DNA from 2 places in the Psychrobacillus sp. FSL K6-4615 genome. Region 1 is predicted to be linked to the other one. Evidence: a T-box and tRNA genes for the amino acid it is inferred to sense, from the RefSeq annotation. Region 1 holds a T-box; the other holds one or more tRNA genes.
The links. The T-box of region 1 lies ahead of argS (arginine--tRNA ligase). A T-box ahead of a tRNA ligase gene usually reads a tRNA of that ligase, here a tRNA-Arg.

Region 1 (3,469 bases):
ATCTTCATCCATTCAAAAGCAATTAGTAAAGAATTCTACCTTAACAATTGAAGGTGATTTCATTTTTGATCAATCTTTGACAAGTTTAAACCAGTTTGTATGGTACCCAGTTAAAACAGAAGATAAAAAGTTAGCAGGTTATATCTCCTCTGCGTATATTACAAAGAAATTAGATGTATCCGCTGTAAGAGTGATGTGGGGAAAAACAGAACTCAAATTGGGGCAAATAGGTAAAGTTACTATTTTATCTAATACAAACTTGGTCAAAATGGAAAGTAACGGATCATTGACTACGGTACGTCCTATGAAAAAAGGAGAGGAATACCGAGTTTATAGCTATAAGAGCAATCATGGTGGTTTATACGGTGTAGGTAATGGAAGTTTTGTTCAAAAGTCCGCTAAAGTAAAGTATGAAACACCATCTAAAAGAAAGTTAGCATTACTTGCAAAATAACTAAAGCTAGTCGTCGATGTAATTAGATTGTCCAAACTACCCGGAAGTAATGAAATCTCTTTATATAAAACCAAACGAGTAGAATATGAGTCAACTAGTTATGAAAATTTGAATGCCACTTAATCCATTAAACTATACATGGGATTAAGTGGCATTTGTTTATTTTGATAAAGCTAATTAATACAATCATGACAACTCCACTTAAATATTAGCCCTTTCTGTGAAGAATAAGCGCAAATTAGTGTACTATCTCCTCGGGGAATTTATTTGTTTTTTTATTTTTTCCATTTCAGATGTTAAATAATCAAGTTGTTTCTGCATATTTTTACTATTTCCATTGTTGCCATTTTCACTTTGTTCCTGCCGTGCCTCTTCTATAGCTAATACGGATGCCATCGTAGCAAGAACATCGCCAAGCGTAGTGATTGCCCCTGCGATGACAGCGAGTTTAGCGCTTTGGCTATCTGTTTGGTGGTTTTGACTATTTTGATTTTCATGGAATAAAAAGTTTTTATTTTTATCCAAGTCGTTAACCTCCAATAATTTACACTTACCTTTTGTGCTCATTATATTCATAGTGTGGTTTTTGGTGAAAATTTTTTAGTTGCTTCTGAGGAACTTGTGTAAGTTGGATAAGCGAGTGGAGTGATTCAATCGACGGGACCAATGATAAGTATTTATAAAATTTGAACGATGGTGTTGACGCAATTTTGAAAATACTGTACTATATGTAAAATCATAAAGTTAAATTCGTTGATGAAGAGAGTAATCGATGCACAACTGCGGAAGCGAGTTAGGGACGGTGGGAGCCTAATACAGAAGATCGATGAAGCGCACTTCGGAGAAATGTCCTGAAATGGAGTAGGGAAAATCGGGGAAGATACCTCGTTACGAACGTAAAAGCGGTCACATTTGTGGCAACTAGAGTGGTACCACGGGAATATAGCTCTCGTCTCTTATAAGAGACGAGGGCTTTTTATATTGGAGGAGAAAATATGAGCCTGACATATCAAATTGCAACTATCATTTCGAATGCTTTAGAAAATGAATGGACTGTAGAGCAAGTGGAACAATTATTAGAAAAACCAAAGCAAACAAAACACGGCGATATGGCATTTCCTTGTTTTACATTAGCTCCTAAAATGCGTAAAGCTCCGCAGCAAATAGCGTTAGAGTTAAGTAAGAAGTTAGAGGATTATTTAATCACCAACATACAAGTAGCTGGAGGATACGTGAATCTTTTCCTCCATCAAGAACTAGTTACTAACCAAGTTTTACAAGCTATTACGACCGATTTACAACAGTACGGAAGTAAAAAGAAAGAGCATGAAAAAATTATCATTGATTTTTCCTCACCAAATATAGCAAAGCCTTTTTCAATGGGGCACTTGCGTTCAACTGTAATAGGCAACTCGTTAGCGAATATTACAGAGAAAAATGGGTACGAAGCTGTTCGTATTAACCACCTAGGAGATTGGGGCACGCAGTTTGGCAAGCTTATTGTCGCTTATAAATTATGGGGAAACCAAGACAAAATTCTTGCAGCACCGATTGCAGAGCTATTAAAGATTTACGTACATTTTCATGAAATGGCAGAAAAAGATGACTCGTTAAACGAACAAGCTCGTGCAGCCTTTAAATCGCTCGAAGAAGGGGATGAAGAAGCTCTAAACTTATGGAATTGGTTCAAAGATGCATCTTTAAAGGAGTTCCAACAAATCTATGAACTTTTGGGTGTTCGCTTTGATTCGTATGCTGGAGAAGCTTTTTATAACGATAAGATGACTAGTGTAGTAGACGGTTTAAAAGAAAAGGGATTGTTAATGGAATCTAACGGGGCGTTTGTAGTAGAACTCGAAGATATGCCCCCTAGTCTGATTACAAAGAAAGATGGGGCTACCCTTTATGCGACCCGTGATCTAGCAGCAGCTATCTATCGTCAACAAACATATCAAGCGACTAAGACGTTTTATGTTGTAGGAAATGAACAATCACTTCACTTTAAGCAACTATTTTCGGTACTTGAGAAAATGGGCTATGAATGGGCTAAACAGCTAGAGCATGTTCCATTTGGAATGATGCTGAAAGACGGCAAAAAAATGTCTACCCGTAAAGGTAAAATCATCTTGCTGGCTGACGTAATAGCGGATGCCATTCACACAGCAAAGCAAAATATTAATGAGAAAAATCCAACCTTAGAGGATAAAGAGGAAATTGCTCAGCAAGTTGGTATAGGAGCAGTTATTTTCAATGATTTAAAAAATGATCGCATGAATGATATTGAGTTTTCGTTAGAACAGATGCTTAACTTTGAAGGGGAAACTGGACCTTATGTACAATATACTAATGCTAGAATCTGTTCGTTGCTCCAAAAAGGCAACTTTAAGGCTGTAGAATTCAACTTTTCACCACTTGGAGATGAAACATGGCAATTATCCAACTACTCGAGGATTTTCCTGGAGTTGTAGAAAAAGCGTTTGCTTATGCTGATCCATCTCAAATAGCAAAGTATTGTTTACTACTATCGCGCCAGTTCAATAAATATTATGCGAATACCAAAATTTTAGCTAAGGATGAAACCACTTCTTCTAAGTTAACATTAGCGTTTTCGGTATCTATAGTTTTAAAGGAATGCCTACGTTTATTAGGTATGCCAACTCCTGAAAAGATGTAATGCAAGGTTGGAATAAGTACGGATATAATATTCAGCAACTGTATACAGTACTCTACAAAGACAAGCACGAACAATAGAACGATAGTTTCTGCTTTTAAGGGAAGGCATGGAAAACTCCATTTGATCGAAAAAGAAGCAAACGAGCTAAATAGAGTTTGCTTTTCTTTGTTATCTGGATATTTGATGTAAATTTCCTATGAACGAATCAGCAATAGCTTTCAGGTTTCTATTGTTTCGCAAGCATCGCACTTAACTTTGGTAAGACTCCTAGAAATTTTGGATTCAATAGGAAGGTTTTTTTAGTAGCTAATCGAATTAGTATAAGAGTATGTATCGGAAGG
Region 2 (3,469 bases), 610 kb from region 1:
TGTGAAGATGCAGGTTACCCGCGACAGGACGGAAAGACCCCGTGGAGCTTTACTATAGCTTGATATTGAATTTTGGTGCAACTTGTACAGGATAGGCAGGAGCCTTAGAGCCCGGAGCGCCAGCTTCGGAGGAGGCGTCGGTGGGATACTGCCCTGGTTGTATTGAAATTCTAACCCATACCCGTAACCCGGGTAGGAGACAGTGTCAGGCGGGTAGTTTGACTGGGGCGGTCGCCTCCTAAAGTGTAACGGAGGCGCCCAAAGGTTCCCTCAGAATGGTTGGAAATCATTCGAAGAGTGTAAAGGCAGAAGGGAGCTTGACTGCGAGACCTACAAGTCGAGCAGGGTCGAAAGACGGGCTTAGTGATCCGGTGGTTCCGCATGGAAGGGCCATCGCTCAACGGATAAAAGCTACCCCGGGGATAACAGGCTTATCTCCCCCAAGAGTCCACATCGACGGGGAGGTTTGGCACCTCGATGTCGGCTCATCGCATCCTGGGGCTGTAGTCGGTCCCAAGGGTTGGGCTGTTCGCCCATTAAAGCGGTACGCGAGCTGGGTTCAGAACGTCGTGAGACAGTTCGGTCCCTATCCGTCGTGGGCGTAGGAAATTTGAGAGGAGCTGTCCTTAGTACGAGAGGACCGGGATGGACACACCGCTGGTGTACCAGTTGTTCTGCCAAGAGCATCGCTGGGTAGCTATGTGTGGACGGGATAAGTGCTGAAAGCATCTAAGCACGAAGCCCCCCTCAAGATGAGATTTCCCATTACGCAAGTAAGTAAGATCCCTCAAAGACGATGAGGTAGATAGGTTCGGGGTGGAAGCGTGGCGACACGTGCAGCTGACGAATACTAATCGATCGAGGACTTAACCAAATTTGTTTAACGTAACAATGTCGTTTATCCAGTTTTGAAAGAATAAATTTTTTAAAAATAACTCTTGTAATATTCTACAGAGTTGGTATAATAAAACTTGTCTTTCAATAATTATTCAAGTCTAGTGATGATGGCGAAGAGGTCACACCCGTTCCCATACCGAACACGGAAGTTAAGCTCTTCAGCGCCGATGGTAGTTGGGGGTTTCCCCCTGTGAGAGTAGGACGTCGCTGGGCTTGCAATAAATACATAACTTACCCAGGAGGATTAGCTCAGCTGGGAGAGCATCTGCCTTACAAGCAGAGGGTCGGCGGTTCGAGCCCGTCATCCTCCACCATATATTTACTCCTGCCGGAGTAGCTCAACTGGTAGAGCAACTGACTTGTAATCAGTAGGTTGAGGGTTCAAGTCCTTTCTCCGGCACCATTTTCCGAGCCATTAGCTCAGTTGGTAGAGCATCTGACTTTTAATCAGAGGGTCGTAGGTTCGAATCCTACATGGCTCATCACTTTTTCAGTGAATTATGTATGCGGGTGTGGCGGAACTGGCAGACGCACTAGACTTAGGATCTAGCGCCGCAAGGCGTGGGGGTTCGACTCCCTTCACCCGCACCATTTAATTTAATAACCGAGCGGAAGTAGTTCAGTGGTAGAACACCACCTTGCCAAGGTGGGGGTCGCGAGTTCGAACCTCGTCTTCCGCTCCAAAGATTCACTAAAGTGCCGGGGTGGCGGAACTGGCAGACGCACAGGACTTAAAATCCTGCGGTAGGTGACTACCGTACCGGTTCGATTCCGGTCCTCGGCACCACTTTTTTGAAACATTGCGCTCGTAGCTCAATTGGATAGAGCACTTGACTACGAATCAAGAGGTTGCAGGTTCGAGTCCTGCCGAGCGCACCATATAACGGGAAGTAGCTCAGCTTGGTAGAGCACTTGGTTTGGGACCAAGGGGTCGCAGGTTCGAATCCTGTCTTCCCGACCAGTTATTATTTATGGGGCCTTAGCTCAGCTGGGAGAGCGCCTGCCTTGCACGCAGGAGGTCAGCGGTTCGATCCCGCTAGGCTCCACCATTTATAAATTAGTTTGAAAATCATGGCGGTGTAGCTCAGTTGGCTAGAGCACTCGGTTCATACCCGAAAGGTCGTGGGTTCGACTCCCTCTGCCGCCATCTTAAGGACCTTTAGCTCAGTTGGTTAGAGCAGACGGCTCATAACCGTCCGGTCGCAGGTTCGAGTCCTGCAAGGTCCACCAACAATGTCTTGGAGGAATACCCAAGTTCGGCTGAAGGGATCGGTCTTGAAAACCGACAGGCGGGTCATACCGCGCGGGGGTTCGAATCCCTCTTCCTCCTCCATTTTTATCTTATTGTTTGTGGAAGTAATAATAATCCTTAAGTATTTTATTGTCGCGGGGTGGAGCAGTGGTAGCTCGTCGGGCTCATAACCCGAAGGTCGCAGGTTCAAATCCTGTCCCCGCAACCAAATGGTCCCGTGGTGTAGCGGTTAACATGCCTGCCTGTCACGCAGGAGATCGCCGGTTCGATCCCGGTCGGGACCGCCATTTATTTAATAATATTAATACATATCAATTGTAAATATAGCCTAAACAATTAGCTTTTATTTTAAGATTGAAGAGGCTCAGTAGCTCAGTCGGTAGAGCAAAGGACTGAAAATCCTTGTGTCGGCGGTTCGATTCCGTCCTGAGCCACCATTTAATGCGGGTGTAGTTTAGTGGTAAAACCTCAGCCTTCCAAGCTGATGATGAGAGTTCGATTCTCTTCACCCGCTCCAAAATAATGGGCCTATAGCTCAGCTGGTTAGAGCGCACGCCTGATAAGCGTGAGGTCGATGGTTCGAGTCCATTTAGGCCCACCATTATTCCGAAGTAGCTCAGTGGTAGAGCAATCGACTGTTAATCGATTGGTCGTAGGTTCGAGTCCTACCTTCGGAGCCATATATGGGGAAGTACTCAAGTGGCTGAAGAGGCGCCCCTGCTAAGGGTGTAGGTCGGGCAACCGGCGCGAGGGTTCAAATCCCTCCTTCTCCGCCATATATTGGCCCCTTGGTCAAGCGGTTAAGACACCGCCCTTTCACGGCGGTAACACGGGTTCGAATCCCGTAGGGGTCATACTCAAAAAAAGGTAACCAATCATTGGTTACCTTTTTTATTTTTAACTTTTATTTTATTCCTTTCTCTTTTTCTATGCCAATGTATGGAAAGGTCAGTCAATAGAATGTATACAACATAATGACCATTGATACCGCATGAATAATGAACCTAAGGTTATATTTATAGTGGTTTTAAAATATGATATAATTTCCAATGAAGGGAGAGGTTATAGTTGTTTCAAAAATTTAGTAAAGTTATGCTCATACTTGTACTAGCGGTAGGCTTCACAAGCTTAGGTAACATGCAAGCAGACGCAGCTACAAACAAAGTTATGTGGGGAAAAACAGAGTTAAAACAAGGGCAAATAGGTAAAGTAACAATTCTTGCAGACACGAATTTAGTTAAAGTTGGCTCCAATGGATCACTTAATAAAGTACGCACACTAAAAAAAGGTGATGAATATAGAGTCTATACGTATAAGGGA

Region 2: it encodes a tRNA-Arg, which carries the amino acid that the T-box ahead of argS (arginine--tRNA ligase) is inferred to sense. The anticodon was not compared.

The regions. Positions count from the first base shown of each region.
Region 1 is NZ_JBBOYQ010000001.1:1,873,987-1,877,455, reverse strand. It holds gene MKX53_RS09155 (transglycosylase SLT domain-containing protein) at 1-454, shown strand, start outside; gene MKX53_RS09150 (hypothetical protein) at 701-979, opposite strand; T-box leader at 1,199-1,414, shown strand; partial or broken gene argS (arginine--tRNA ligase) at 1,450-3,128, shown strand.
Region 2 is NZ_JBBOYQ010000001.1:2,482,003-2,485,471, reverse strand. It holds rRNA gene MKX53_RS12450 (23S ribosomal RNA) at 1-874, shown strand, start outside; rRNA gene rrf (5S ribosomal RNA) at 995-1,110, shown strand; tRNA gene MKX53_RS12440 (tRNA-Val) at 1,136-1,211, shown strand; tRNA gene MKX53_RS12435 (tRNA-Thr) at 1,225-1,300, shown strand; tRNA gene MKX53_RS12430 (tRNA-Lys) at 1,307-1,379, shown strand; tRNA gene MKX53_RS12425 (tRNA-Leu) at 1,404-1,488, shown strand; tRNA gene MKX53_RS12420 (tRNA-Gly) at 1,506-1,580, shown strand; tRNA gene MKX53_RS12415 (tRNA-Leu) at 1,596-1,684, shown strand; tRNA gene MKX53_RS12410 (tRNA-Arg) at 1,700-1,776, shown strand; tRNA gene MKX53_RS12405 (tRNA-Pro) at 1,782-1,858, shown strand; tRNA gene MKX53_RS12400 (tRNA-Ala) at 1,871-1,946, shown strand; tRNA gene MKX53_RS12395 (tRNA-Met) at 1,971-2,044, shown strand; tRNA gene MKX53_RS12390 (tRNA-Ile) at 2,051-2,127, shown strand; tRNA gene MKX53_RS12385 (tRNA-Ser) at 2,138-2,230, shown strand; tRNA gene MKX53_RS12380 (tRNA-Met) at 2,283-2,357, shown strand; tRNA gene MKX53_RS12375 (tRNA-Asp) at 2,361-2,436, shown strand; tRNA gene MKX53_RS12370 (tRNA-Phe) at 2,511-2,586, shown strand; tRNA gene MKX53_RS12365 (tRNA-Gly) at 2,593-2,666, shown strand; tRNA gene MKX53_RS12360 (tRNA-Ile) at 2,674-2,750, shown strand; tRNA gene MKX53_RS12355 (tRNA-Asn) at 2,755-2,829, shown strand; tRNA gene MKX53_RS12350 (tRNA-Ser) at 2,835-2,925, shown strand; tRNA gene MKX53_RS12345 (tRNA-Glu) at 2,932-3,003, shown strand; gene MKX53_RS12340 (hypothetical protein) at 3,218-3,469, shown strand, end outside.